DNA from 3 places in the Klebsiella sp. WP3-W18-ESBL-02 genome. Region 1 is predicted to be linked to each of the others. Evidence: predicted binding sites of a transcription regulator. Region 1 holds the regulator's gene; each other region holds the start of a gene.
The links. Region 1 encodes CRP, which controls carbon source genes, mostly activating them, when cyclic AMP is high. Its sites were predicted from a motif close to ATGTGANNNNNNTCACAT; they were not measured.

Region 1 (10,192 bases):
TCTGGTGAGAAAGTCATCAATTAAGCGTAGGAAAGAATCATTAGCTTGAGAGTAATAATTGAAGTAACAATTTGTGAGGAGGATCAGACTCCAAAGGGATAAAAAGCGCTACGCATGCCTCATTTTCATAAACACAAGGGCAAAGTGACGGTATAGTAGGCGGCAGATTAACGAGTAAACATCGCGTAGCCATGACTGAAACCACCCACCACGACCTCAACATCGACACCTGCAGCAGCGCCACCTTCGTGCCGATGCGCGGCGTCAGCAATCGCCATCTGCAAACGATGCTGCCGCGCCTTATTCGCCGTAAGCTGCAGTTCACGCCGCACTGGCAGCGTCTTGAGCTGCCGGACGGCGACTTTGTCGATCTGGCGTGGAGTGAAGACCCGCAGGCCGCGCGCCATAAACCGCGCCTGGTGGTGTTCCATGGGCTGGAGGGCAGCCTGTACAGCCCGTATGCTCACGGTTTAATTAATGCGGCAAAAGAACAGGGCTGGTTGGGCGTCGTGATGCACTTTCGCGGCTGCAGCGGCGAGCCCAACCGCCTGAACCGTATCTATCACTCCGGTGAAACGGAAGATGGCACTTGGTTCCTGCACTGGCTGGCGCGCGAATACGGCCATGTGCCGACCGCAGCGGTGGGCTATTCGCTGGGCGGCAATATGCTCGCCTGCCTGCTGGCGAAAGAAGGTGATAACGTCCCGGTGGATGCCGCGGCGATCGTCTCAGCGCCGTTTATGCTGGAAGCCTGTAGTTATCATATGGATAAGGGCTTTTCCCGCGTCTACCAGCGCTACCTGCTCAATCTGCTCAAGGGCAACGCGGCCCGCAAGCTCAAGGCCTATCCCGGCTCGCTGCCGGTAGATTTACGCCAGCTGAAAAGCATGCGTCGCATCCGCGAGTTTGACGACTCGATTACCTCAAAAATTCACGGCTTCGCCGATGCCATTGACTACTATCGTCAATGCAGCGCGATGCCTATCTTAAGCAAAATCACCAAGCCGACGCTGATCATCCACGCTAAGGACGATCCGTTTATGGATCATCATTCTATTCCCGCCCAGGAAGAGCTGCCGGATAACGTCGAGTATCAGTTGACCGAGCACGGCGGGCACGTGGGCTTTATCGGTGGGACTCTCCGCCACCCGGAAATGTGGCTGGAGAAACGCATCCCCACCTGGCTGATGCGCTGGCTGGGGACGAAAGGATGATCATTCCATGGCAGGACCTCGACCCGCAAACGCTGGATAACCTGATTGAAAGCTTTGTCTTGCGCGAAGGCACTGATTATGGTGAATATGAGCGTTCACTTGCGCAAAAGGTCGCCGACGTCAAACAGCAGCTACAAACAGGCGAAGCGGTGCTGGTCTGGTCAGAACTTCACGAGACCGTCAATATCATGCCCCGTAACCAATTCCGCGGTTAACTATACTAGTGACAGGAAGCACGCTGCTTGCTGTCACGTATTCAGGGAGTTATTCGCATGTCTGCCAAACACCCGGTTATTGCCGTTACCGGCTCCAGCGGAGCGGGTACGACCACCACCAGCCTCGCATTCCGTAAAATCTTCGCCCAGCTTAACCTGCGATCCGCCGAGGTCGAAGGTGACAGCTTCCACCGCTATACACGCCCGGAAATGGACATGGCGATCCGCAAGGCCCGCGATCTGGGCCGCCATATCAGCTACTTCGGTCCGGATGCCAATGACTTTGGTCTGCTGGAACAGACTTTTCGCGATTACGGCCTGACCGGTAAAGGGAAGTCGCGCAAATACCTGCACACCTACGACGAAGCGGTACCGTGGAACCAGGTGCCCGGCACGTTCACACCCTGGCAGCCCCTGCCGGAGCCTACCGACGTGCTATTCTACGAAGGGCTCCACGGCGGCGTGGTGACGCCGCAGCACGACGTGGCCCGCCACGTGGATCTGCTGGTCGGCGTGGTGCCGATCGTAAACCTTGAGTGGATCCAGAAGATGATTCGCGACACCAGCGAACGCGGCCACTCGCGCGAAGCGGTCATGGACTCGGTGGTGCGCTCAATGGAAGACTACATCAACTACATCACCCCGCAGTTTTCACGCACACACATCAACTTCCAGCGCGTGCCCACGGTCGACACGTCTAACCCCTTCGCCGCGAAAAGTATTCCATCGCTGGACGAGAGCTTTGTGGTGATTCACTTCCGTAATCTTAAAAACATCGACTATCCGTGGCTGCTGGCCATGCTTCAGGGATCGTTTATTTCGCATATGAATACGCTGGTCGTTCCCGGCGGGAAGATGGGGCTGGCAATGGAATTGATTATGACGCCGCTGGTGCAGCGTTTAATGGAAGGCCGCAACTAAACCTTAAGCCTGATGGTGCTTCGCTTATCAGGCCTACAGGATATTGCGAAACGAGTAGGTCGGGTAAGGCGTAGCCGCCACCCGACAGTCGCACGGCATACGCCCTTGTTAAGGGTTTACCCCTCAATCACTTCGTAAGAGTGGGTGATATTCACCGCTTTTTCGAGCATCAACGCAACCGAACAGTATTTCTCCGCCGACAGATCGACCGCACGAGATACCGCCGCATCCTTCAGCGCTTTACCGGTGACAATGAAGTGCAGATTAATATGGGTAAACAGTCGCGGCGCTTCTTCACGGCGCTCGGACGTCAGCTTCACTTCACAATCGGTGACGTCATTACGGCCCTTTTGCAGAATAGACACCACGTCGATAGCACTACAGCCACCAGCGGCCATCAGCACGACTTCCATCGGGCTTGGCGCTTTATCGCCAGAGTTGCCGTCCATCAGAATCTGGTGGCCGGAAGCGGACTCGCCAAGGAAGGTTAACCCTTCAACCCATTTCACACGCGCTTGCATAATTTTTAACTCCGAGGTTGCAATATTCTTCTCAGATTACGCGCACATAACAATTCTCGCAATGGAAGGCGATCGCCGTCATGCTGAAGCGAGACACCAGGAGACACACGGCGAAAGCTATGCTAAAACAGTCAGGATGCTACGGTAATACATAAACGTACTGCATGTATGCAGAGGACATCACATTACAGGCTGCGGCGTAACTCGACAGCCGACTTCCCAGGTAACGGGAAGGATACTATTGCAACCGGTGGCCGTCAGGTTTTTGCCGCCGGGAAGAGCTTATAACAGAGGATAACCGCGCATGGTGCTTGGCAAACCGCAAACAGACCCGACTCTCGAATGGTTCTTGTCTCATTGCCATATTCATAAGTACCCCTCGAAGAGCACGCTGATTCACCAGGGTGAAAAAGCAGAGACGCTGTATTACATCGTAAAAGGCTCAGTGGCAGTTCTCATCAAGGACGAAGAAGGCAAAGAGATGATCCTCTCTTACCTCAACCAGGGCGATTTTATCGGCGAGTTAGGCCTGTTTGAAGAAGGCCAGGAACGCAGCGCGTGGGTACGGGCAAAAACCGCTTGTGAAGTGGCTGAAATCTCTTATAAAAAATTCCGTCAGCTGATCCAGGTTAACCCGGACATTCTGATGCGTCTCTCTTCGCAAATGGCGCGTCGTCTGCAGGTTACCTCTGAGAAAGTCGGCAACCTGGCGTTCCTCGATGTGACGGGTCGTATCGCGCAGACTCTGCTGAACCTGGCCAAACAGCCGGATGCGATGACCCACCCGGACGGCATGCAGATCAAAATTACCCGTCAGGAAATCGGTCAGATCGTGGGCTGCTCCCGTGAAACCGTGGGCCGTATCCTGAAGATGCTGGAAGATCAAAACCTGATCTCCGCACACGGCAAAACCATTGTCGTTTACGGTACCCGCTAATCCAGCCTAAACGGCGTATTGCCAGGCAATACGCCGCTTTTGTTTTCCCCTATGTGGCGCAGGCTGATTTACCACCCAGAAATCAACTATGCACTACGGCAAACGCTGGTGCTGTGTTTGCCCGTGGCTATTGGCCTGCTTTTCGGCCATCTTCAGCAGGGCCTGCTGTTCTCGCTGGTGCCCGCCTGCTGCAACATCGCCGGTCTCGACACCCCACATAAGCGCTTTTTCAAACGCCTGATTATCGGCGGCAGCCTGTTTGCCGGGTGCAGCCTTGCCGTGCAGCTGCTGCTGGCGCGCGACGTTCCCCTGCCGCTGATCCTGAGCGGGCTAGCGCTGCTGCTGGGCGTAACGGCGGAGATCAGCGCGCTGCACGGGCGGCTACTGCCCGCCTCGCTGATCGCCGCCATTTTTACGCTCAGCCTGGCCGGCAATATGCCCATCTGGCAGCCGCTGCTCATCTACGCGCTGGGCACCCTGTGGTACGGATTATTCAACTGGTGGTGGTTCTGGATATGGCGCGAACAGCCGCTGCGTGAATCGTTAAGCCTGCTCTACCGTCAGTTGGCCGACTATTGCGAAGCAAAATATAGTCTGCTGACGCAGCATACCGACCCCAGCAGCGCACTCCCGCCACTGCTCACTCGCCAGCAAAAGGTGGTGGATCTCATTTCCCAGTGCTACCAGCAGCTGCATATGCTGGCTGCTAACCAACATAACGACTACAAGCGGCTGCTGCGTGCTTTCCAGATGGGGCTGGATTTGCAGGAACATATCTCCGTTAGCCTGCACCAGCCGGAAGAGGTCCAGAAGCTGGTTGAACAAAGCCACGCCGAAGCGGTGATCCGCTGGAACGCGCAGACCGTTTCCGCGCGCCTGCGCGTGCTGGCGGACGATCTTCTCTATCATCGCTACCCCACGCGCTTCACGATGGACAAACAGATTGGCGCGCTGGATAAAATTGCCCGCCAGCATCCGGATAACCCGGTCGGCCAGTTTTGCGCCTGGCACTTCAGCCGTATTGCCCGCGTACTGCGTAGCCAGCGCCCACTTTACCCACGTAATCTGATGGCCGACAAAGAGCGCCGCCTGCCGCTCATCCCGGCGTTAAAAAGCTATCTGTCGCTGAAGTCGCCCGCGCTGCGCAACGCCGCACGCCTCAGCGTCATGTTAAGCATTGCCAGCCTGATGGGGATGGCGCTGCATCTGCCGAAACCCTACTGGATCCTGATGACGGTCCTGCTGGTCACGCAAAACGGCTACGGCGCTACGCGCGTAAGGATTTTCCATCGTGCGGCAGGGACTCTGGCCGGGCTGGTCATCGCCGCTATCGCCCTACACTTCCACACGCCACAAGGGTGGGCGCTGGCTGGGATGCTGATCGTGACGCTGGTAAGCTACTTGATTATTCGCCGCAGCTACGGCTGGGCCACCGTGGGCTTCACGATTACGGCGGTGTATACCTTGCAGCTTCTGACGCTCAACGGCGAAGAGTTTATTATCGCCCGCTTTATCGACACCCTGATCGGCTGCCTGATTGCCTTTGGTGGGATGATCTGGCTGTGGCCGCAGTGGCAGAGCGGCCAGCTGCGTCAGAACGCTCAGGCGGCGCTGGAGGCTGACCAGGAGGCCATTCGTCTGATCCTCAGCCCCGACCCGCAGGCGCCTAAGCTTGCCTATCAGCGCATGCGCGTCAACCAGGCGCACAATACGCTGTACAACACCCTCAACCAGGCCATGCAGGAACCGGGATTTAACTCTCGCTATCTCGAAGACATGAAGCTGTGGGTCACCCACAGCCAGTTTATCGTCGAGCACATCAACGCCATGACGACCCTGGCACGCGAGCACAACATGCTGACGCCGGATCTGGCCCAACGCTATCTGGAGTCGTGTGAAATCGCGCTCCAGCGCTGTCAGCAGCGTCTGGAATACGATGAGGCGGGAAGCAGCGGCGAGGTGAACATTATGGAAGCGCCGGACGCGCTGTCCCACGGGCCGTTGAGCACCATGGAACAGCATCTCCAGCGTATTTTAGGGCACTTAAGCACCATGCACACCATCTCGTCGGTGGCCTGGCGCCAGCGCCCGCGGCACGGCGGCTGGTTGAAACGGCAGTCTAGCTGATCAATGCTGCCACGGCTTGTGCAAAGCGCTGCATACCGTCGTCGATATCCTGTTCTTCCACCACCAGAGATGGCGCAAAGCGCATCACGTCCGGGCCCGCATTCAGCACCATCACGCCAGCATCCGCCGCAGCATACAGGAAGTCGCGCGCGCGGCCTTTATACTTCGCGTTCAGTTCTGCACCTATCAGCAGACCCATGCCGCGCACATCGCTGAAGACATCGTACTTCGCGTTAATGTGCTGCAGATGCTGAACAAAGCGCTCACGTTTAGCATTCACGCCGTTAAGGACTTCGGGGGTGTTAATGATATCGAAGGCCGCCCCGGCCACGGCACAGGCCAGCGGGTTACCGCCGTAGGTGGAACCGTGTGACCCCACGTGGAAGGCACTGGCAATCTCTTCGGTGGTGAGCATAGCGCTGACCGGGAAACCGCCGCCCAACGCCTTGGCGCTGGTCAGAATATCCGGCGTCACGCCGTAGTGCATGTAAGCGAACAGCGAGCCGGTACGGCCCATGCCGCTCTGCACTTCATCAAACACCAACAGCGCCTGGTGCTTATCGCACAGCGCGCGCAGGCCTTTGAGGAATTCTGGCGTTGCCGCCAGTACGCCGCCTTCACCCTGAATAGGCTCGACCACGACCGCGCAGGTATGATCGTCCATTACCGCTTCTACCGCATGCAGATCGTTAAACGGTACGTGGACAATATCGGCCGGTTTCGGGCCAAAACCATCGGAATACTTCGGCTGACCGCCCACGGAAACGGTGAACAACGAACGTCCGTGGAACGCGTTATGGAAGGCAATAATTTTGGTTTTGTACGGGCTATGGCGGGTAGACGCGTAGTAACGCGCCAGCTTAAAGGCGGTTTCGTTGGCTTCCGTTCCGGAATTCATGAATACCACACGTTCCGCGAAGGTAGCATCCACCAGCTTCTGCCCCAGGCGCAGCGCCGGTTCGTTAGTAAACACGTTGCTGGTATGCCACAGGGTTTCACCCTGGGTTTTCAGCGCGTCCACCAGTGCCGGATGACAGTGGCCCAGCGCCGTCACCGCAATACCGCCTGCAAAATCAACGTACTCTTTGCCTTGCTGATCCCAGACGCGGCTGCCCTTGCCCTTCACCGGAATAAACTCGGCCGGTGCATAAATTGGCAAAATGACCTGATCGAAGGTCGCGCGGGTGATCGCAGGTTGTTTGGTTACCATGTCATGCCCTTCTTCAACGATGCAGCAATGATTGTGAGAATCTATCCACAAAATATGCATAAAAAATCACATCATGGCAACTACTATCGATGGAGAAAGTTGGCCAGCAGCGCGTGTCCTTGCTCGCTAAGAATGCTTTCCGGGTGGAACTGTACGCCTTCGAGATCCCACTCGCGGTGACGAATCCCCATGATTTCACCGGCTTCGCTAAGCGCGGTAACCTCAAAGCAGTCCGCCAGGGTACCCGGCTGAATCAGCAGCGAATGATAGCGGGTAACCGTCAGCGGGTTATTCAGCCCGCGAAAGACGCCCTGCTGCTGATGGAAAATCGGCGAGGTTTTGCCGTGCATGACCTGAGCGGCGCGAACGATACGCGCGCCAAAGGCCTGAGCGATAGCCTGATGACCTAAGCAGACGCCAAGAATGGGAATTTTGCCGGCGTAGCGGCGAATAACGTCAAGTGAAATACCGGCATCATCCGGCGTGCAGGGGCCTGGAGAGATAACGATTTTCTCCGGTGCCAGCAGGGCGATTTCCTCGAGAGTGATGTCATCGTTACGTCTGACCGTTACGCTGGCGCCCAGCTCACAGAAATACTGGTAAAGGTTCCAGGTAAAGGAATCGTAATTATCAATCAGCAGGATCATGGCGGCTCCGGTTATCTTTCTGCCGCCATTCTACCGGGTGACATCCACTTTAGCGATACGGGCGACGGCCTCATGCCTGACGCCGCCCGATATGGCTTACGGCAGGACTTTCGCGGAAAGGATCACGACCGGCTTGGTCGGCACATTCTGGTACGGCCCGACGTTATGGCTCGGCACCTGGGAGATTTTATCCGCCACGTCCATGCCCTTCACAACCTTGCCGAATACCGCATAGCCGAAATCACGCTGACCGTGATCAAGGAAGGCGTTATCGGCCACGTTGATGAAGAACTGGCTGGTTGCGCTATCTTTATCAGCAGTACGCGCCATCGCGATAGTGCCGCGAGTATTACGCAGGCCATTGTCAGCTTCGTTTTTAATCGGCGGGTTCGGCTGCTTCTGCTGCATCTGCTCGTTAAAACCGCCGCCCTGAACCATAAAGCCCGGGATCACGCGGTGGAACGTCGTGTTGTTGTAAAAGCCGCTATTAACGTATTTCAGGAAGTTTTCAACGGAAACCGGCGCTTTCTGGCTATCCAGCTGCAGCTCGATATTACCCGCGGAGGTCGTCAGCAGTACGTGCGGATTCTGGGTTGCTGCTAAAGCCGCAGGAGCCATCGCCGAGAGAGCAAAAACAGCCGCCACGGCCGCCAGAGTTGATTTGAGCATGAGAATTCCTTTAACAGGTGCAGTAGAGAAAGCAAGTGGCTTGATTCTAAAGAGGGACAGCCCCTCAGGCCAGTGCTTTACCAAAGTTTACCTGGGCTCAACGCTTATAATGAGCGTGGTAAGCATTGCCACATTTGATTTTGTGATCCAGATCACAATGAAAAGTGTAATACGCCAACGTTTGCGTAATAAAACTATGAATACGTCACTTCAGTGACTAAAATCTGCCCGCTCAGCGCAGTGTCAACGCGCTTTACACAACTATTCACAGGCCAGTCATGACTAACAGCAACCGTATCAAGCTCACATGGATTAGCTTCTTCTCCTACGCCCTTACCGGTGCGTTGGTGATCGTCACCGGGATGGTGATGGGGAACATCGCCGATTACTTCAATCTGCCCGTTTCCAGCATGAGTAACACCTTTACCTTCCTGAACGCCGGTATTCTGATCTCGATTTTCCTCAATGCATGGCTGATGGAAATTGTTCCCCTGAAGACGCAGCTGCGTTTTGGCTTCATTCTGATGGTACTGGCGGTGGCCGGCCTGATGACCAGCCACAGCCTGGCGCTGTTCTCGGCGGCCATGTTCGTGCTCGGTCTGGTCAGCGGGATCACCATGTCGATCGGTACCTTCCTGATTACCCATATGTATGAAGGCCGTCAGCGCGGCGCGCGCCTGCTGTTTACCGACTCCTTCTTCAGCATGGCGGGGATGATTTTCCCGATGCTCGCCGCCTGGCTACTGGCTCGTACCATCGAGTGGTACTGGGTCTATGCCTGCATTGGCCTGATCTACGTCGCGATTTTCGTGCTGACCTTCGGCTGCGAGTTCCCACTGCTGGGGAAAAAAGCCCAACAGAACGACCAGCCAGTGGTCAAAGAGAAGTGGGGCATTGGCGTGCTGTTCCTGTCCATCGCCGCCCTGTGCTACATCCTCGGCCAGCTGGGCTTTATCTCCTGGGTGCCGGAATATGCTAAAGGCCTGGGCATGAGCCTTGGTGACGCGGGTAAACTGGTCAGCGACTTCTGGATGTCTTACATGTTCGGCATGTGGGCCTTCAGCTTCATCCTGCGCTTCTTCGACCTGCAGCGTATCCTGACCGTGCTGGCTGGCATCGCGACCGTGATGATGTACCTGTTCAACCACGGCGAACCGCAGCATCTGGCATGGTTTATTCTGACCCTGGGCTTCTTCTCCAGCGCCATTTATACCTCAATTATCACCCTGGGTTCGCTACAGACCAAAGTCGCCTCCCCAAAACTGGTTAACTTCGTGCTGACCTGTGGCACCATCGGCACCATGCTGACCTTCGTGGTAACCGGCCCGATCGTTGCCAGCAGCGGCCCGCTGGCTGCGCTCACCACGGCGAACGGACTCTACGCTGTCGTGTTTGTGATGTGTCTGATCCTCGGCTTCGTTAGCCGCCACCGTCAGCATGCTACGGTTGCCGGACACTAATCCTTACCGCCCCTTTTCAACCTGAAAAGGGGCACCTTTCTCCAGCTCTGCCCCCCGCCGCTTATTTGCTCATTTCGAACAAAAAACAAACACCAAAGAAAGTTGTGTATTATCCGCAACTTACAAAACCACTTTAAAATCATAGCCATACCCATTAAGTGGTAGGTAAAGGCTAAATTGATTTGAATCAATAATCCCCCTAGCTGAATCGTTAAGGTAGGCAGTATTAGAATAGAAATCGAGGCAAAAATGAGCAAAGTCAGACTCGCAA
Region 2 (10,192 bases), 550 kb from region 1:
GATACGCATCGCAATGCCGCGAAACGCAGGCACCAGCTCATTGAGAAGTAAGCGCACGCCGCTGTAGAGAACAAAGACCCCAGCAACAAACTGAATGGACTGCATAAAGGCATACATCAGATAGTTAATGCCGTTGGAAAACTGAGCGATATAGTCAGGACCCGCCGCCAGCGCAGGGATGAGGTACATCGGTACCATGACCACCGCCATGGCGAGGTAAGTATCCTGTAAAAATTTGAAGTTATCAGGCAGCTCAAGGTCTTCGGTAGAACGCGAGCCTTTCCCAACGACCTTCGCCACCGCGGCCTGGACCAGATAGCCGATAGTACAGAAATGCCCCAGCGCCACGTCGTCTGAGCCGGTAATACGCCTGACTACCGGCTGTGCCAGCGCTGGCATTAATACCGCCATCACGCCGCCAAAAATGCCGCCGGTCAGAATCAACGGTAGCCCCGTCAGGCCGGCCTTATAGCCAATCACCGCGCCGATGGTCGCCATCCACAGCAGGGCCTGGCCGGTCAGGAAGATATATTTCAGCGGCGTCAGGCGCGCAATAATGATGTTAACGGCAAAAATAACCATTAACGTCAATGCGACTTCGGACCCAAGCTCACGATTCGCCAGACCGGCAATGGCGGCAACATCGGTGATATAGCCTTTCATGCCAAAACCCTGGGTGAAAATATCATTCAGGAACGTTAACGTGGCGACAATAATGTTTATTCCCGCCATCATAATTAAAAAACCTAACAGCGTTTTAAACGTCCCTTCCGCCGTCTTGCCCGGCGATTTTTTCTGTAAGATCAGACCCAGCATTGCAATAAAGGCGATCAGTATCGAAGCCTGGCCGAGCAAATCTTTAACGATAAACTCAACGAAACTATTCATAATCGGCTACCTGTAAATTACGCTCATTTAAAAAAGCAACAATCTTTCTCTCAACCTCATCTTTGTCAGTCAATTTATTTAATATTACGACTCGTTTGATCTCTTCCTCACTGGCGTCAGCCGTTAAAATATCAGCAAACGTTTTCTGGGTCAGGATCATGTCAGACTTAAATGCACCAGCCTCAGAAACAGTGGTATGTTCAATATGTGCAGGAATTTCCAGTTTTTTTAAGACAGCTTTCGCCGTCATTTCAATAGCAAAGCTTGAACCGAGGCCGCAGCCACATACGCAAAGAATTTTAAGCATGTAGGGTCTCCTCAAATAATATTGAGTTGTTTGGCAAGTTTGTAATAGTGTCCTTCGGTATCAACCAGACGTTTTTTCATACTAAGAAGATCGATCGGAATAGGTTTATTGCTGGAGTTAATAATAATGGCTTTATTTTTCATCCCTGATTGAATGCAACGTACCACCTCGCTGGCCATAATCGTACCCTGATAAATTTCTTCACAGGTAGGATCGCCGTTACGCAAGCCGTAGCCGACAATCGTCTTACGAACGCGTACGCCAATACGTGGTTCAAGCTGCTTGATCATCGTATCAATGGCGCCCTGAAATCCGGGGGAGTACTCCCGCGTGTAGCCTTCGGAGCATAAAATAATGACGCTATTCTGCTCTACCAGCTTTTGCTTCACGCGCTCGGCGAGCACATCCAGTGGTATTTGTGACTCCGGAATTAGAGCGATATCAGCATTACTTTTAATTGCAGACTGTAAGGTTAATTCACCACAGTAGCCCCCTAATATTTCGACCATAAATACTCGGCCAGGAAGTGCTCTTCCGGTGTTTCGCAGTCGTGAAACCTCCTTAATAATCTGCTCACAGGCAGTGGAGAAGCCGATCGTATAGTCACTACCGTAAACATCATTATCGATAGTCATGCCAACGCCAAAGCAGTTAATATCAAACTCGCTTAGCGTATTGAGAAATTGCAAACTTCCATCGCCTCCAGCCATGATCAGCACATCAAGACGTAATGATTTTATTTTTCTGGCAATAACCTCATATTCACTACGCTGAAGCTTACGACTGGTTCGCCCAGAAGCAATAATTGGAATGGACGCGATAGAGAAATCAATCAGGTCGCGCAAGGCAATCTCATGATGATTTTTTTCTAGCAGACCGGGTATCCCGCCATTAAATAGCGTGATCTGCGCATTGGCGAGCCTGGCAATCTGGAAAATAAAATTATTAATACCAGAGACATCTCCACCGCTAATGACAATACCAATTTTCATCTTCTGCCCTCACGCTTTCCCGTGAAAACATTTTTCCCTGACTTCAAGGTTCTTATTTGCAATGAAGATCACAAAATAAGGATAATTTAGACCTACTCAAACATTGACGTGCGCTCAATGGAGATTATTTTTGTGATTAAAATCTCATTTTAAAAGTGAGATCTTTTTAACAGTTATTATTTTAAATCTTTAATTATCAATGAGTTGTTTTTTCAGATAATAACCATTATTTGCGCAATGATTTAGCAAACCTGAAGGGGAAATATGCGATAAAGGAAATGTGATAAATATCGCTTTTTTTTACGCAAAGGAGGAGGAGACAAGCGCCTGCATGACGCTAAAAAAGAAAAAAGCGCCCCGGGGGCGCTCTTTCGACTGTGGCATATCGCTTATTTGGTCAGTTCTGCCGTCATGTGCACGCGATTACCGGTGTATGCTTGGGTAATTTTGTATGAGCTTGCACCTGCCTGTTCAGCCTGAGCCGCAATTTTTGCTTCAGCACCGTCGATGGTGGAAGCGGTTGCGGTAACGGTCTGGGCAGCAAAAGTACCGAAGGAAGCGGCAAGAGCCATAACTGCGACAAAAGTTTTGATGCTTTTCATGATATAAACCCTTTCACTTAGTTGTTTGGATAAGGCGTTGTGCCTTGATGTGATAAATAATAGGTCACATCTTGATCAACAAAAAGCGGAATGATTTGCTGTTCTCATTCAAATTAATTGATTTATTTTCACACATCGAACTATTAGTTAACATCTTCACTTCCAACCCCCCTTGTCGACGGACGGCAAGCGACTGTCGGTGGCACAAGCTGGGCTTAATCATTTTCAACCGCAGGCCAAAAGCGCCCGGGTCATTTGCATAACGCCCCGTCAGAAACAAAAAAAGCGCCCCGAGGGCGCTCTTTCGACTGTGGCGTATCGCTTATTTGGTCAGTTCTGCCGTCATATGCACGCGATTACCGGTGTATGCCTGGGTAATTTTGTATGAGCTTGCACCTGCCTGTTCAGCCTGAGCCGCAATTTTTGCTTCAGCACCGTCGATGGTGGAGGCGGTTGCGGTAACGGTCTGAGCAGCAAAAGTACCAAAGGAAGCGGCAAGAGCCATAACTGCGACAAAAGTTTTGATGCTTTTCATGATATAAACCCTTTCACTTAGTTGTTTGGATAAGGCGTTGTGCCTTGATGTGATAAATAATAGGTCACATCTTGATCAACAAAAAGCGGAAGGATTTGTTGTTCTCACTCAAAAATACTGATTAATATTTAACCACCAATTAAACGCTGCGGATGGGTATAAATCGTTGCCCTTCCCGGCTTACAGAACCCTACCAATGTCAGGTTGCAGCGCTCGGCCACTTCGACCGCCAGCGTGGTGGCGGCAGAAACGGCAAACAGAATTTCAACGCCGCACATGGCGGATTTCTGCACCATTTCATAGCTGGCGCGACTGGAAACGAGCGCCGCCCCCTTCTGCCAAAGCGCCCCTTCTTTTGCCCGATGGCCCAGCAGTTTATCCAGCGCAACGTGGCGGCCAACATCTTCATGGCCGCCCACCAGCTCACCGGACGGCATCACCCACGCAGCCGCGTGAGTACAGCCCGTTTCACGGCCTACCGGCTGAACGTCATTTAAGTGCCTTAGCGCCCAATCGAGATGGGCCAGATCGAAAGTCTGACTAAACGGCAGCGGCTTGATAGGTTTGCCGATATCGTTGAGCTGTTCGACGCCGCACACGCCGCAGCCTGTGCGCCCGGCCAACGCGCGGCGGCGCTCTTTTAGCCCCATAAAGCGACGGCTGGAGAGCTCGATGCGAACCTCCATACCGTTACAAGCGGGCACGACATCCATACCGAAGATTTCACGCGGATGTTCAATGATGCCTTCCGACAGCGAAAAGCCAATGGCGAATGCTTCCAGATCTTTTGGCGTCGCCATCATGACCACGTGTGAAATGCCGTTGTAGACCAGCGCAACGGGAACTTCTTCAGCAAGAATATCCATGGTGGGTTGCATAATCTGTGGCCTTCTGAAGACGGTACGCTCGGCTGCGCCAACCAGCTGCAACGAGGTGTCGACTTCTTCATTAACATTAAACACGGCAAATACTCTGAACGGCGAAAAATAAGGGACGTCTATTCCATCACAACATGAGGGAATTGAGGCTTATTATGGATCAACTTTGTGCTGCAAAAACGCTCAGCCTCATATTATTTCGCCGCATATTGCTACAAATTGCCGGACAAAACCAGAACTAACCCCTTGTAGTTATCGCCGTTAGCGCCGCGAAAAAATCCGTTTATATTTAGATGAAATCGTGATCAACATCACGGTTCATTGTTAATGCCAGCAAAATCCATTCACCTGTCATTAACCGCATTGGAACAAGCCTACCGATATTGTGGTATTCTGATTTAAAGCCCTCCAGGAACTGAGGGCATCGCATTATTCAGCATCTTTGCCACTCGTTGGCGAAGAACAACTACAAGCAATGACAATGTCGAAACAAGGAGCTAACCATGCAGGTCAGCAGAAGGCAGTTCTTTAAGATCTGCGCTGGCGGTATGGCAGGAACCACGGCAGCAGCCCTGGGCTTTGCCCCAGGCATCGCACTCGCGGAAACACGGCAGTATAAATTGCTGCGTACCCGTGAAACCCGTAACACCTGCACTTACTGCTCTGTCGGCTGTGGGCTTTTAATGTATAGCCTCGGCGACGGCGCAAAAAACGCGAAGGCCTCAATTTTCCACATCGAAGGGGATCCGGATCACCCGGTAAACCGCGGTGCGCTGTGCCCGAAAGGCGCAGGTCTGGTGGACTTTATCCATTCAGAAAGCCGTTTAAAATATCCTGAATATCGCGCGCCAGGCTCCGACAAATGGCAGAAAATCAGCTGGGACGACGCGTTCGATCGCATCGCGAAGCTGATGAAAGCCGACCGTGACGCCAACTTTATTGAGAAAAACGATGCCGGCACCACCGTCAACCGTTGGCTGACCACCGGTATGCTGTGCGCCTCTGCATCCAGTAACGAAACCGGTTTTTTAACGCAGAAATTCACCCGCGCGCTGGGTATGCTCGCGGTCGACAACCAGGCGCGTGTCTGACACGGACCAACGGTAGCAAGTCTTGCTCCAACATTTGGTCGCGGTGCGATGACCAACCACTGGGTCGACATCAAGAACGCCAACCTCATCGTGGTGATGGGCGGTAATGCCGCAGAAGCACACCCGGTCGGGTTCCGCTGGGCGATGGAAGCCAAAATTCACAACGGCGCGAAGCTGATTGTGATCGATCCTCGTTTTACGCGAACCGCATCAGTGGCGGATTTCTACGCCCCTATTCGCTCCGGTACTGACATTACTTTCCTGTCAGGCGTCATGCTGTACCTGCTGAATAACGAAAAATTCAACCGCGAATACACCGAGGCCTATACCAACGCCGGCCTTATCGTGCGCGAAGATTTTAGCTTCGATGATGGTCTGTTCAGCGGCTATGACCCGGAAGCCCGTAAGTACGATAAAACGTCGTGGAACTACGAGCTGGACGAAAACGGTCACGCCAAACGCGATACCACCCTCACCCACCCGCGCTGCGTCTGGAACCTGCTGAAACAGCATATTTCCCGCTATACGCCTGACGTAGTTGAGCAGATTTGCGGTACGCCGAAAGCGGACTTCCTGAAAGTCTGTGAATACATCGCAGAAACCAGCGCTCACGATAAAACCGCCTCGTTCCTGTATGCATTGGGCTGGACGCAGCACTCCGTCGGCGCGCAGAACATTCGCACCATGGCGATGATTCAGCTGCTGCTCGGCAACATGGGGATGGCAGGCGGCGGCGTGAACGCCCTGCGCGGCCACTCCAACATTCAGGGCCTGACTGACCTGGGCCTGCTGTCACAAAGCCTGCCGGGCTATATGACGCTGCCAAGCGAGAAACAGGCCGACCTGCAAACCTACCTCGCCGCCAACACGCCAAAACCGCTGCTGGACGGGCAGGTGAACTACTGGGGCAACTACCCGAAATTCTTCGTCTCAATGATGAAGACCTTCTACGGTGATAAAGCAACGGCGGAAAATAGCTGGGGCTTTGACTGGCTGCCGAAGTGGGACAAAGGGTACGACGTGCTGCAGTACTTCGAGATGATGAACCAGGGCAAGGTCAACGGCTATATCTGCCAGGGCTTTAACCCGGTCGCCTCATTCCCGAACAAGAATAAGATCGTCGCGTCACTGTCGAAACTGAAGTTCCTGGTGACTATCGATCCGCTCAATACCGAGACATCAACCTTCTGGCAGAACCACGGTGAATCGAACGATGTCGATCCATCGAAAATTCAGACGGAAGTGTTCCGTTTGCCATCGACCTGCTTCGCTGAGGAGAACGGTTCTATCGTCAACTCCGGTCGCTGGCTGCAGTGGCACTGGAAAGGCGCCGATGCCCCGGGGGATGCGGTGACTGACGGTGAGATCCTGGCCGGTATTTTCTTGCGCCTGCGTAAGATGTACGCCGAAGAAGGCGGCCCGGTTCCTGAGCAGGTTCTCAACATGAGTTGGAACTACTCAACGCCGGAAGAACCTGCGTCTGAGGAAGTGGCGATGGAGAGCAACGGTAAAGCGCTGGCCGATATTATCGACCCGGCGACCGGTGCGGTTATCGTCAAAAAAGGGCAGCAACTGAGCTCGTTCGCACAGCTTCGCGATGACGGTACGACCGCTAGCGGCTGCTGGATCTTTGCCGGTAGCTGGACGCCGGAAGGTAACCAGATGGCGCGTCGCGATAACGCCGACCCGTCAGGCCTGGGTAACACGCTGGGCTGGGCCTGGGCCTGGCCGCTTAACCGCCGTATTCTCTATAACCGTGCTTCCGCTGACCCGCAGGGCAACCCGTGGGATCCAAAACGCCAGCTCCTGAAATGGGACGGTGCGAAATGGGGCGGCGTGGACATTCCGGACTACAGTACCGCGGCGCCGGGCAGCAACGTCGGGCCGTTCATCATGCAGCCGGAAGGGATGGGGCGTCTGTTCGCCCTCGATAAGATGGCCGAAGGTCCGTTCCCGGAACACTACGAGCCGTTTGAAACACCGCTGGGAACTAACCCACTGCACCCGAACGTGGTTTCTAACCCTGCCGCCCGTATCTTTAAAGGCGACAAGGAAGCGTTGGGCAAAGCGGAGAAATTCCCGTATGTCGGCACCACTTATCGTCTGACCGAGCACTTCCACTACTGGACCAAGCATGCGTTGCTTAACGCCATCGCCCAGCCGGAGCAGTTTGTGGAAATCGGTGAAAAGCTGGCAGATAAGCTCGGCATCGCCCATGGCGATACCGTGAAGGTCTCCTCTAACCGCGGCTATATTAAAGCCAAGGCGGTGGTGACCAAGCGTATCCGCACGCTGAAAGTAGACGGCAAGGATATCGATACCATCGGTATTCCAATTCACTGGGGCTACGAAGGCGTGGCGAAGAAAGGCTTTATTGCCAACACGTTAACGCCATTCGTCGGTGATGCGAACACGCAGACGCCGGAATTTAAGTCCTTCCTCGTGAACGTGGAAAAGGTGTAACGGAGACGACCTATGGCTTATCAATCGCAAGACATTATCCGTCGTTCCGCCACTAACGGTTTCACCCCCGCGCCTCAGGCGCGGGATCACCAGGAAGAGGTGGCGAAGCTCATCGACGTCACCACCTGTATCGGCTGTAAGGCCTGTCAGGTGGCGTGTTCGGAGTGGAACGATATCCGTGATGAAATCGGCAGCAACGTCGGGGTGTACGACAACCCCGCCGATCTGACCGCCAAATCCTGGACGGTGATGCGTTTCTCGGAAGTGGAACAGAACGACAAACTGGAATGGCTCATCCGCAAAGACGGCTGTATGCACTGTGCCGATCCGGGCTGCCTGAAGGCGTGCCCGTCGGAAGGTGCAATCATTCAGTACGCCAACGGCATCGTCGACTTCCAGTCTGAACAGTGCATTGGCTGCGGCTACTGCATCGCCGGCTGTCCGTTCAACGTGCCGCGACTGAACCCGGAAGACAACCGCGTCTACAAGTGTACGCTATGCGTCGATCGCGTAACCGTCGGGCAAGAGCCGGCCTGCGTGAAAACGTGCCCAACCGGCGCTATCCACTTTGGCTCCAAAGAGGATATGAAAACGCTGGCGGGCGAGCGCGTCGCCGAGCTGAAAACCCGTGGCTATGATAACGCAGGTCTGTACGATCCGGCGGGCGTAGGCGGAACACACGTAATGTACGTTCTGCACCATGCCGACAAGCCGAACCTGTACCACGGCCTGCCGGAAAACCCGGAAATCAGCGCCACCGTGAAGTTCTGGAAAGGCGTCTGGAAACCGCTGGCCGCTATCGGCTTTGCTGCTACGTTCGCCGCGAGCATCTTCCACTACGTCGGGGTCGGTCCGAACCGTGCGGAAGAGGAAGAAGACAATCTGCATGAAAAAGACGACGAGGTGCGCAAATGAAAAGACGTGACACCATCGTGCGCTATACGGCGCCGGAACGCATCAACCACTGGGTCACCGCCTTCTGCTTCATGCTGGCGGCGATAAGCGGGCTGGGATTTTTCTTCCCATCCTTCAACTGGTTAATGCAAATCATGGGCACACCACAGCTGGCGCGTATTCTGCACCCGTTTGTCGGCGTTATCATGTTTGCGTCGTTTATCATCATGTTTTTCCGCTATTGGCACCACAATCTAATCAATCGGGATGATATCTTTTGGGCGAAGAATATTCGTAAGATCGTCGTCAACGAGGAAGTAGGTGACACCGGGCGTTATAACTTCGGCCAGAAATGCGTATTCTGGGCGGCGATTATCTTCCTGGTGCTGCTGCTGGTGAGCGGCGTGATTATCTGGCGTCCGTACTTTGCGCCTGCTTTCTCAATCCCGGTGATCCGATTTGCGCTCATGCTGCATTCATTTGCCGCAGTGGCGTTAATTGTGGTTATCATGGTGCATATCTACGCCGCCCTTTGGGTGAAAGGCACCATTACCGCGATGGTGGAGGGATGGGTTACCAAAACGTGGGCGAAGAAACATCACCCGCGCTGGTACCGTGAAGTCCGCCAGAAACAGGAAAAGTCATCTGAATGAGTATTCGCATAATCCCGCAAGATGAGCTGGGTTCGAGCGAGAAACGTACGGCGGAAGTCATTCCGCCGTTATTGTTCCCCAGACTCAAAAACCTCTACAACCGCCGCGCAGAGCGTCTGCGCGAGCTGGCAGAGAACAACCCGCTGGGTGATTACCTGCGCTTTGCCGCGCTGATTGCCCACGCTCAGGAAGTGGTGCTGTACGACCACCCGCTGAAAATGGATCTCACCGCGCGCCTCAAAGAAGCGAATGACCAGGGCAAGCCGCCGCTGGATATTCACGTTCTGCCGCGCGACAAGCACTGGCACACGCTGCTGCAGTCCATGATTGCCGAACTGAAGCCGGAAATGAGCGGCCCGGCGCTGGCGGTTATCGAGAACCTGGAAAAAGCCTCCGAACAGGAGCTGGAGCAAATGGCCAGCGCGCTGTTTGCCTCTGACTTCTCTTCCGTCAGCAGCGATAAAGCGCCGTTTATCTGGGCTGCGCTGTCGCTGTACTGGGCGCAGATGGCCAGCCTCATTCCGGGTAAAGCCCGTGCGGAATACGGCGAACAACGCCAGTACTGCCCGGTATGCGGTTCGATGCCGGTTTCCAGCATGGTGCAAATCGGCACCACCCAGGGGCTGCGCTACCTGCACTGCAACCTGTGTGAAACCGAGTGGCACGTGGTGCGCGTGAAGTGCAGCAACTGCGAGCAGAGCCGTGACCTCCACTATTGGTCGCTGGATAACGAGCAGGCGGCCATTAAAGCCGAAAGCTGCGGCGACTGCGGGACTTACCTGAAGATTCTGTATCAGGAAAAAGACCCGAAAGTGGAAGCCGTAGCCGACGACCTCGCCTCACTGGTGCTGGACGCGCGGATGGAACAAGAAGGGTTCGCCCGTAGTTC
Region 3 (10,192 bases), 1.4 Mb from region 1:
AGCCGCTGCACCGCTGGTCCTTTATGAAGAAAAATAAAGCGCTGCTCGATAAAACCGAACATGCGCTGCACCAGCACAGCATGTTTACCATTCTGATTGGGCGCTTCATTGGGCCGACGCGTCCGGTGGTCCCGATGGTGGCCGGGATGCTCGATCTGCCGGTCGCCAAGTTTATCCCGCCGAATATTATTGGCTGCCTGCTGTGGCCGCCGCTGTATTTCCTGCCGGGGATCCTTGCCGGTGCGGCGATCGATATTCCGGCCGATGAGAACAGCGCCAGCTTTAAGTGGCTGCTGCTGGCGGCAGCGCTGTTGCTGTGGCTGGGGGCCTGGCTAAGCTGGCGGCTGTGGCGCAGCGCCAAAGAGAACCACGATCGCCTGAGCGCGCTGCTGACGCGCCAGCGCTTGCTGATGCTGGCTCCGTTGATGCTGGGCGTTGGCGTGGTGGCGCTGGTCAGCGCGATTCGTCATCCGCTGATGCCGGTGTATATCGATATACTGCGCAAGGTGGTGGGGGTGTAGGCGTTATTTTGCCGGATAAGGCGCAGCCGCCATCCGGCAGAGCATCAACTCCCGATGCCCAACAGCGCAGAAGCCTCCACTTTACCGCTTAGCAATGCCTGCGTTTCTCCGTCCCAGGCAATCCGCCCCTCCGCGACGACTATCGCGCGCGTCGCAATCCGCGCCGCGTCTTCAATGCTGTGCGATACCATCAGCAGCGTCAGATTCTGGCGCTGGCAGACGTCATCCACCAGCTGCAACATTTCCTGGCGCAGCGCCGGATCGAGCGCAGAAAACGGTTCGTCCAGCAGCAGAATTGGCTGCTCGCGTACCAGACAGCGGGCCAACGCCGCGCGCTGGCGCTGGCCGCCAGATAGTTCGCCCGGCAGCCTGTCCAGCATGGATGCAATCCCCATTTGCTCGGCAATGGTCTGCATTCGGCGCTGCTGGTCGGCGCTGAGCCTGAGGCGTGGGCTCATTCCCAGACTGATGTTCTGGCCTACCGTCAGATGGCTGAACAGGTTGTTTTCCTGAAACAGCATCGATACCGGCCGCTGCGACGGCGGGGAGTGGGTATGGTCGTGACCTTCCAGCATGATGGTGCCGCTGGCGGGCGTCAGAAAACCCGCAATCAGGTTGAGCAATGTGGATTTCCCCGCGCCGCTCGGGCCCAGCACCGCCACTTTTTCGCCCTGCGCAATGGTGGCGCTAAAGCGCATCGGCAGATGCTGGTACAGCCAGGTGACATCATTCAGTTTTAGCATGGCGTCCGGGTAATTTTTCAATAAGGGTAAACAGCAGGAAACACAGCAGCAGCAGAATCAGCGCGGTCGCCGCGCCGTCCTGGCTGCGGTAGGCGCCAATCTGCTGATAGAGATAAAACGGCAGCGTGCGGAAATTGTCATTACCAAACAGCGCCACCACGCCGAAATCGCCAATCGACAGTACGCAGGCAAAGGCCAGCGCCTGCGCTAAAGGGCGTTTGAGCGCGCGTAGCTCAACGATCCGCAGGCGGTGAATGCCGGACAGACCTAACGAAGCGCACAGCACGCTGTAGCGGGCGGTGATGTCGCGCATTGGTGTTTCAAGCACCTTGAGCGCGTAGGGAACCGCCATCAGCGCGTTGGTGAAAATCACGATCCCGTCGGCGGCGTCGGGCAGGCCGACGGTATTATTGAGTAACAGGAAGAAGCCGGTCGCCAGCACGATGCCCGGCATAGCGAGGATCAGCATGCCGCTGAGCTCCATGGCCTGACCAGCGAGCGCTCGGTTACGCGCCCGCAGCTCGCGGCTGCTCCACAGCAGCATCATGGTGAGTACCACGCACAGCAGCCCGGCGGCGAGCGCGATCCGCAGCGAGGTGCCGATGGCCTGCCACAGGATCGGCTGGGCGAAAACGTTCAGCATCGAGGGTTGAAGGCCATCGACGACCACCGCCAGCAGCGGCGGCAGCATCAGCAGCAGCGTGAAGGCGATGAGCACGCCGTCGGTAATGCGGCTATGCCAGCGATCGTCCGGGTCCCGCCAGCCTTGGATCTGGCTAGCGCCAACGGCGATTGTCCGGCTCATTCTCTGACTCAATAACACCAGCGTCAGGCAGCAGGTCATTTGAATTAATGCCAGCATGGCCGCGCGCGCCGGGTCGTAGTCAAAATTCAGCGCCTGGTAGATGGCCAGCTCAATGGTGGTAGCGGAAGGGCCGCCGCCCAGCGACAGCACGGTGGCGAAGCTGGCGAAGCAGAGCATGAAAATCAGCGTGGCAATGGGCAGAATTTGCCGGCGCATCCACGGCCACTCGACGTAGCGGAAAAACGGATAGCCGCGCATGCCCAGTTGGGCGGCCAGCTGGCGCTGCTCGCCGGGGATCTGCTCCAGCGCTTGTAGCAGCAGACGGGTGGCCATGGGCATATTGAAAAAGACGTGCGCCAGCAGAATGCCCTGTAGGCCGTAAGGGGAAAATTGCCACTGCCAGCCGAGCCAGGCGAACAGCTGCGACAGCCAGCCCTGGCGGCCGTAAACGCTGAGGATACCAAACACCGCGACCAGCACCGGGAGAATGAGCGTCATTGCGCACAGCCGCAGCAGCAGCTGGCGGCCGGGAAAACGTCGTCGGTACAGCGCGCGGGCGAGAAAAATAGCGGGCAGCACCGACAACAGCGCCGAGAGAAACGCCTGCCAGAATGAAAAACGCACGACGTGCCACAGGTAGCTATCGCCGAGCAGCGTAGACCATGAGGTTTCCGGGGCGTTGAGCCACAGCGCCAGAAAGGCCGCCAGGGCGACGGCCACCATCAGCGCGGTGGCCGCGAGGCCCGGGTAGAGCCAGCCCGGAATTAGCGGCTGGCGGCGCGGAGCCATGTATTAATCCAGTTCTGGCGTTCGCTGGCGACCTGCTGCGGCGTGAATTCGAGCGCGGTCTGCGGTTTGACCAGACCGTTAAAGCCTTCCGGCAGGGCGACCTGAGTCACCGGGTACATCCAGTTACCGGTGGCGACGGTGTTCTGGAAGCCTGGCGAAACCATAAAGTTCAGGAATTCATCTGCCAGCTTTTGTTGTTTGCTGGCTGCGGTTTTGGCTGCCACCTCAACCTGCAAATAGTGGCCTTCGGCAAACGGCGCCGCCGCATAATTATCTTTCTTCTCTTCGATAATATGGTAGGCCGGCGAGGTGGTATAGCTGAGCACCAGGTCGCTTTCCCCTTTCAGGAACAGGCCGTAGGCTTCGCTCCAGCCCTTGGTGACGGTGACGGTCTTCGCCGCCAGCTTGTGCCAGGCTTCCGGCGCTTTGTCGCCGTAGACTTTTTGCATCCACAGCAGCAGACCTAAGCCGGGCGTACTGGTGCGCGGGTCCTGGTAGATAACGCGCCACTTCTGGTCGCTTTCCACCAGTTCTTTCAGGCTCTTCGGCGGGTTTTTCAGCTTGTTTTTGTCGTAGACGAAGGCGAAGTAGCCATAGTCGAACGGCACGAAGGTGTCGTTGTTCCAGCCACCGGGAACCGTCACCGCGCTCGCCGGAACGTTGCTTTTGGCGAACAGTTTGGTGTCGGTGGCCGCCTGCAGCAGGTTGTTATCCAGCCCCAGCACCACGTCCGCTTTGCTGTTTTTGCCTTCCATTCGCAGACGGTTAAGCAGCGAAACGCCATCTTCCAGCGCCACGAACTTCAGCTCGCAGTGACAGTCGGCCTCAAAGGCTTTTTTCACCGCCGGGCCGGGGCCCCAATCGGCGGCAAAAGAGTCATAGGTGTAGACCGTCAGGACCGGTTTTGCGAACGCCGGTACGGCAACCAGCACTAACAGGGGGAGGAATTTCTTGAGCACTTTGCACCTCAGTAAATGGGTGGCAAAGGATTTTGAGTTAGCCTCAAATCCCTTCGCCGGGATTATCCGGATCAGGTTCGACGGGTATCTCTCAGCCACGCATCTGGCGCAGCACCCCGTTGAGAACGGCACATTGTAATGATTACGTGAATAAATCAAAAGCCCTATGGATTCGGCGGCGCAAACCAGGCGGATTTAAAGTCAAACCAGCCCAGGGTATTCATGCGTACGCCGCGCATACTGCGCTGGCCCTGGAGCATCAGCCAGTGGTGGATCAGCGGTACCATGCGCTGATTGGCCAACAGCTGCTGGCACCAGTCGGCCTGTGGCAGGTTGCCCGCTCGCCAGCGTCGTGCGTCCTGTTCCCAGTCAATCGGGATGCAGTGGCGGATCAGCGGGACTTCATACAAATAGGCAAACAGTGAAAAATCGAGCGGCAGCGTAAAGTTAGCGCTGTTGAGCCAGATGTCGCTGACCCCTTCGCCGCGGTGCCATTCGTCGTAATCCACCTCCTGAATGTTGAGTTTGACCTGATGTTCGGCCAGCAGCGCCTCCATAATCAGGCTGATGGTGCGGTGCTCAACGTGTTCGCGGTAATAGGTGAGGGTCACCGATTCCAGCCCGGCGGGTTTTTCGCAGGGGCGACTGCGCGCATGGTGCCAGCGCGGTAACAGGCCGTAGGCCGGGAACCAATGGCTCTGGTGCTGCTCTCCTGCCCGATAAAGCAGATTATTGGGATGAAAGACATGGCTGAGCCACTGGCGCACCGCCGGGTTATTGCCGAGCGGGCTGCGGGCGTCGAACAGCAGATAATAGCAGCCTTCCTCAAGGCGGCTTTCGACCGCTTTTTCGCTCTCGGTGGAACCTTCCAGCGTCAGGCCGCCGTTTGGCTCTTCGCTGATTTCCTGAAGCACCCAGACGTTCACTTCATCAATCAGCGCCCGGAAGCCAAAATAATCATCAAAGGCGAGGATCTTCAGCTGGTTAAGATTGTTACGTGCGACCGCGTACGGCCCGGTGCCGACCGGCATCCGCGAGAAATTGGCCAGCGTTTGCCATTCGCGCGGCAGGATCATCGCCGACACCTGGCTTAATAGCCACGGCAGCCAGCGGTCGGCTTCGGCCAGGTGTACATCCAGCACCCAGGCGGTAGGGGAGTGGATGCGCGTGATGTTGGAAAACAGCGGTAGCGTCATGCTGCGCTCCAGAGAGGCGATCACATCCTCCATCTCCAGTTCACGCCCGTGATGGAAGTGAATGCCGGGGCGCACATAAAAACGCCAGTGCAGGGGGGTAATTTCCTGCCAATGGTGAGCAATATCGGCTTCCAGTTCCCCATTTGCCTCATTTACGCGGGTTAACGCATTGAAAATCTGACGGGCGATGTGGGTTTCCGAGCGGCGCAGCGCGGTACCGGGCAGCAGATTATGCATCGGGCGATAGTAAAGAACCCGTAAAATGTGCCGCCCCTGGCGGAAACTACGGCCCAGATGAGACACCAGCATCTGACGGACCGCCGCTTTGTCTCCGACCAACTGCACCAGCTGATCGATCCGATCCTGTTCCAGAAGATCTTCCGCGCGCTGTTGCTGTAATGCCAGCCCGGTATAAAGGAACGTGAGTCTGGAACGCTTGCCGCGTCCGGCCTCCGCCTCCCACGTCAGCCAGCCGCGCGCTTCCATGGTATTTAAGAGCGTGCGCATATGGCGGCGCGAACAGTTCAGCAGCGCGGCGAGATCGTTGAGCGTTGTCTCCTGCGATTTGCCTTCGCAGCACTGCCATAAACGGATGAACTGCTGTTGTAATCGACCTGAAGGCATAAAAGGGGAACTCCTGATAAAAACTCAGCAATTTATTAATCCCTATATTAGGCCAATAATGGATTTCGATGAAGCGAGGAGGTGTCTATGAAGGGGTCTACCATCCATCAGTTCTACCAGCGCTATTTTGCCGCGACGCAGAGTATTTCCTGGCTGGCCCGCCAGGCGACGGCGCAGCGGCTTGACGTTCTGAACGCGCTGATGCAGTGGGAAGTTACGAAACCGACCTCTGAACATTAATTCGCCTAATCATGTGTGACTGAGTATTTGCCAGCAGGTATCATCTGCTGGCTTTTTTTTATTCTTTCTCGCGTGCTTAAAGGATTTCTCATGCTCTGGTTAATGACGATGGGACGACGTCTCAACGGTGTGTACGCCGCTTTTATGCTGGTGGCATTTATGATGGGCGTTGCGGGGGCGCTACAGGCGCCGACGCTGAGCCTGTTTCTCAGTCGTGAAGTGGGGGTGCCGCCGTTTTGGGTTGGGCTGTTTTACACCGTTAACGCCATCGCCGGGATCGTTGTTAGCCTGGCGCTGGCAAGACGATCCGACAGCCGAGGCGATCGGCGCAAGCTGATCATGTTTTGCTGCCTGATGGCCGTCGGCAACGCGCTGTTGTTCGCTTTCAATCGCCATTATTTGACGTTGATTACCTGCGGCGTGATGCTGGCCTCAATGGCGAACGCCGCGATGCCGCAGCTGTTTGCGCTGGCGCGCGAATATGCGGACAGCTCGGCGCGCGAAGTGGTGATGTTCAGCTCGGTCATGCGCGCGCAGCTATCGCTGGCGTGGGTGATTGGCCCGCCGCTGGCCTTTATGCTGGCGCTGAACTACGGCTTTACGGCCATGTTTTCTATTGCGGCGGTGATTTTTGCCATTAGCCTGATGCTGATTGCGCTCACGCTGCCTTCGGTGGCGCGGGTTGAGCAGCCCGCCGACGTGCTGGAGAAGCCCACAGGCGGCTGGAAGGACAGCAACGTACGTATTCTGTTTATTGCCTCCACGCTGATGTGGACGTGCAATACCATGTATATCATCGACATGCCGTTGTGGATCAGCAGCGATCTTGGCTTGCCGGATAGCCTGGCGGGCATCCTGATGGGGACGGCCGCGGGTCTGGAGATTCCGGCGATGATCATTGCGGGCTACTACGTGAAACACTTCGGTAAGCGCCGGATGATGGTCACTGCGGTAGCCGCCGGTGTGCTGTTCTACGTCGGGCTTATCTTCTTCCACAGCCATACCGCGCTGCTGATATTACAGCTGTTTAACGCCGTCTTTATCGGCATTGTCGCCGGGATTGGCATGCTGTGGTTCCAGAATCTGATGCCGGGGCGCGCTGGTGCGGCCACCACGCTGTTTACCAACAGTATCTCTACCGGGGTTATTCTTGCCGGGATTGTACAGGGCGCGCTGGCGCAAAACTTTGGTCACTTTTCGGTGTATTGGGCGATCGCGGGGATCTCGCTGGTGACGCTGGCGATGACCGCGCGGGTGAAAGACGTTTAACGTGTGTCGGGGCGGCCCCGGCGCTTGCGTTTTGTTGGCCGGGTAAGGCGCTTACGCCGCCATCCGGCACAATGCTTTGACGGTCTGGTGACGCAATGCGTATCAACCCAACCCTTCTTTTTTTCATCTTGCACGCAAATGCAAACCTGATCACATAACGATCATTTTCTCCTTCCTGGATCTTCTATTTTCTACTGTTACGCGTATACAGTTACGCGTAACAGTTATTAAAAAAGGAGTTTTTTCATGAAAAATCTATTCGATCTTAGCGGCAAACGTGCGCTGATTACCGGCTCCGCGCAGGGGATCGGTAACCTGCTGGCCAGTGGCCTGGCGGCGCACGGGGCTGAAATTGTGATTAACGACATCACCCGCGAACGCGCGCAGGCGGCGGCCGACAAGCTGGTGGCGCAGGGGTATCGCGCCGTTGGCTACGGTTTTGACGTCACGCAGGGAGAGGCGGTGGAGCGCGCCATTGCGCAAATCGAAAAGGAGGTGGGGGCCATTGATATCTTAATTAACAACGCGGGTATTCAGCGCCGCTATCCCTTTACCGAGTTTCCGGAAGCGGAATGGGACAAAATTATCGATGTGAACCAGAAATCGGTCTTTCTGGTTTCACAGCAGGTTTCTCGCTATATGGTGCAACGCCGCCGCGGCAAGATTATTAACATCTGCTCGATGCAAAGCGAACTTGGGCGCAAAACGATCACGCCGTATGCCGCCTCAAAAGGCGCGGTCAAAATGTTAACCCGCGGAATGTGCGTAGAGCTGGCGGAATACAATATTCAGGTCAACGGCATCGCCCCCGGCTATTTTGCGACTGAAATGACCACCGCATTGGTTAACGATGATGCTTTCTCTGCCTGGTTATTCCAGCGCACGCCCGCCGCCCGCTGGGGCAAGCCGGAAGAGCTGATTGGTGCAGCCGTTTATCTGGCTGCCCCGGCCTCTGACTTTGTGAATGGACACCTTCTGTTTGTCGATGGCGGCATGCTGGCCGCGGTTTGATCGCTAACGAGGCCGCGGGAAGCGACCTCATCCTTTAATGATAATCCGAGGAGTGAGTATGAATATGCTCGCAAAACTGCCGGCGCGCCGCTGGTGGTATTTAATGCCGATTATTTTTATTACCTACAGCTTAGCCTACCTCGATCGCGCGAATTACGGCTTTGCCGCTGCCGCCGGTATCGAACACGATTTAGGGATCACCCAAGGCACGGCCTCGCTGATTGGCGCGCTCTTTTTCCTGGGATATTTCTTTTTCCAGGTGCCTGGCGCCATGTATGCCGTTAAACATAGCGTCCGTAAAATGATTTTTTGCAGCCTGATCCTTTGGGGATTTTGCGCCGCGGCAACCGGTTTTGTGAGCAATATTCCGACGCTGATGGCGATCCGCTTTATTCTCGGGATAGTCGAAGCGGCGGTGATGCCCGCGATGCTGATTTATATCAGCAACTGGTTTACTAAAACGGAGCGTTCACGCGCCAACACCTTTTTGATTCTCGGTAACCCGGTCACGGTCCTGTGGATGTCGATTGTCTCCGGCTATCTGATTGAAGCCTGGGGCTGGCGCGAAATGTTTATCATTGAAGGTATTCCTGCGGTCATTTGGGCATTCTGCTGGGTGATTCTGGTGCGCGATAAACCGGCTGATGCGGGTTGGTTAAGCGAGGAGGAAAAACGGGCGTTACAGCAGGCGATGGACCGCGAACAGCGCGATATCAAGCCGATGCGTAACTACGGTGAAGCCATGCGCTCACGTAGCGTCATTATGCTCTGTGCGGTGCATGCGCTGTGGAGCATTGGCGTATATGGCTTCATGATGTGGATGCCGTCAATCCTGAAAAATGCCGCGCGGATGGACATTGTGGCGGTGGGTTGGCTGGCGGCGGTACCGTACCTGGCGGCTATCTGTCTGATGCTAACCGTTTCCTGGCTATCCGATAAGTTTCAGAATCGTAAGCTGTTTATCTGGCCGCTGCTGCTGATTGCTGCTATTGCGTTCTTTGCCTCGTGGATGCTGGGCAACCAGTCCTTCTGGCTCTCTTACGCGCTGCTGGTCGTTGCCGCTGCCTGTATGTACGCGCCTTACGGGCCGTTCTTTGCGCTGATCCCCGAGCTGCTGCCGCGCAATGTGTCCGGCGTGTCGATGGGAATGATTAATAGCTTCGGCGCGTTGGGTGCCTTCCTCGGCGCGTGGCTGGTGGGCTACCTCAACGGCGTAACCGGTGGGCCTGGCGTTTCCTACACGTTTATGGCGATTGCCCTGCTGGCATCGGTCGTGCTGATGTACTGCGTTCGCGCGCAGAATGTCGTCACCACATCGTCAGGTGAAATGGTCGCGCATTAAGTTGAGTGAGGAGTGCAGTCGCTAACCGGCTGTGATAAGGTTCTCTGCGAGCATATTGGGCTGTTGGTCGTAGAGAACCTCATGAAAAACAATCGGATGACATTACAGGATATCGCTGCGCTTGCCGGGCTGAATAAGATGACGGTCAGCCGTTATCTACGCGACCCGAATCAGGTGTCGCAGCGTAGCCGCGAATTGATTTCGAAAGTGATGGAAGAGAACAACTACATCCCCAATCGTGCGCCGGAAATATTGCTCAATGCGCGCAGTAAAACCATCGGCGTGCTGATCCCTTCTTTTCGTAACCAGATTTTTGCTGATGTGCTCGCGGGCATAGAGTCGGTGACCTCAGCATGCCAGTACCAGACGCTGATCGCGAACTATGAATATGATGCAGAACGCGAAGAACGGGAGGTGCTGAACCTGCTTTCTTACAACATCGACGGCCTGATCCTCACCGGAAAATTGCATACCGACAGGATGGTTCAGTACGTGCGCGCCAGCGGTATTCCGGTGGCGGAACTGATGGATATCAGCGGGCAGTATCTGGATATACAGGTCGGTTTCGATAACGAAAAAGCGGCCTTCGAGATGACCCAGGCGTTTATCGACAGTGGAAAACGTCACATTGCGTTCTTTGGGTCAATGGACGACCCTCGCGATTTGAGTCGTTACCGCGGTACCGAGAATGCG

Region 2: the regulator CRP is predicted to act here: its motif matches at 2,466-2,483, upstream of H7R56_RS24350 (6-phosphofructokinase).
Region 3: the regulator CRP is predicted to act here: its motif matches at 7,285-7,302, upstream of idnO (gluconate 5-dehydrogenase).

What each region holds. Positions count from the first base shown of each region.
Region 1 covers NZ_AP021972.1:464,366-474,557, reverse strand. The annotation lists gene H7R56_RS02235 (hydrolase) at 192-1,214, shown strand; gene H7R56_RS02230 (YheU family protein) at 1,211-1,429, shown strand; gene H7R56_RS02225 (phosphoribulokinase) at 1,487-2,350, shown strand; gene H7R56_RS02220 (OsmC family protein) at 2,467-2,871, opposite strand; gene crp (cAMP-activated global transcriptional regulator CRP) at 3,176-3,808, shown strand; gene H7R56_RS02210 (YccS/YhfK family putative transporter) at 3,860-5,935, shown strand; gene argD (bifunctional acetylornithine/succinyldiaminopimelate transaminase) at 5,928-7,145, opposite strand; gene pabA (aminodeoxychorismate synthase component 2) at 7,229-7,792, opposite strand; gene ppiA (peptidylprolyl isomerase A) at 7,889-8,461, opposite strand; gene tsgA (MFS transporter TsgA) at 8,740-9,921, shown strand; gene nirB (nitrite reductase large subunit NirB) at 10,171-10,192, shown strand, end outside.
Region 2 covers NZ_AP021972.1:5,069,412-5,079,603, forward strand. The annotation lists gene H7R56_RS24340 (PTS sugar transporter subunit IIC) at 1-888, opposite strand, end outside; gene H7R56_RS24345 (PTS sugar transporter subunit IIB) at 881-1,195, opposite strand; gene H7R56_RS24350 (6-phosphofructokinase) at 1,207-2,187, opposite strand; gene H7R56_RS24355 (YdgH/BhsA/McbA family protein) at 2,577-2,789, opposite strand; gene H7R56_RS24360 (YdgH/BhsA/McbA family protein) at 3,112-3,324, opposite strand; gene fdhD (formate dehydrogenase accessory sulfurtransferase FdhD) at 3,453-4,247, opposite strand; gene fdnG (formate dehydrogenase-N subunit alpha) at 4,706-7,756, shown strand; gene fdxH (formate dehydrogenase subunit beta) at 7,769-8,671, shown strand; gene fdoI (formate dehydrogenase cytochrome b556 subunit) at 8,668-9,303, shown strand; gene fdhE (formate dehydrogenase accessory protein FdhE) at 9,300-10,192, shown strand, end outside.
Region 3 covers NZ_AP021972.1:4,266,390-4,276,581, reverse strand. The annotation lists gene H7R56_RS20655 (DedA family protein) at 1-521, shown strand, start outside; gene thiQ (thiamine ABC transporter ATP-binding protein ThiQ) at 566-1,264, opposite strand; gene thiP (thiamine/thiamine pyrophosphate ABC transporter permease ThiP) at 1,248-2,858, opposite strand; gene thiB (thiamine ABC transporter substrate binding subunit) at 2,834-3,817, opposite strand; TPP riboswitch at 3,848-3,946, opposite strand; gene sgrR (HTH-type transcriptional regulator SgrR) at 3,982-5,637, opposite strand; gene sgrT (glucose uptake inhibitor SgrT) at 5,725-5,877, shown strand; gene H7R56_RS20625 (sugar efflux transporter) at 5,968-7,146, shown strand; gene idnO (gluconate 5-dehydrogenase) at 7,393-8,157, shown strand; gene H7R56_RS20615 (MFS transporter) at 8,216-9,499, shown strand; gene idnR (DNA-binding transcriptional regulator IdnR) at 9,581-10,192, shown strand, end outside.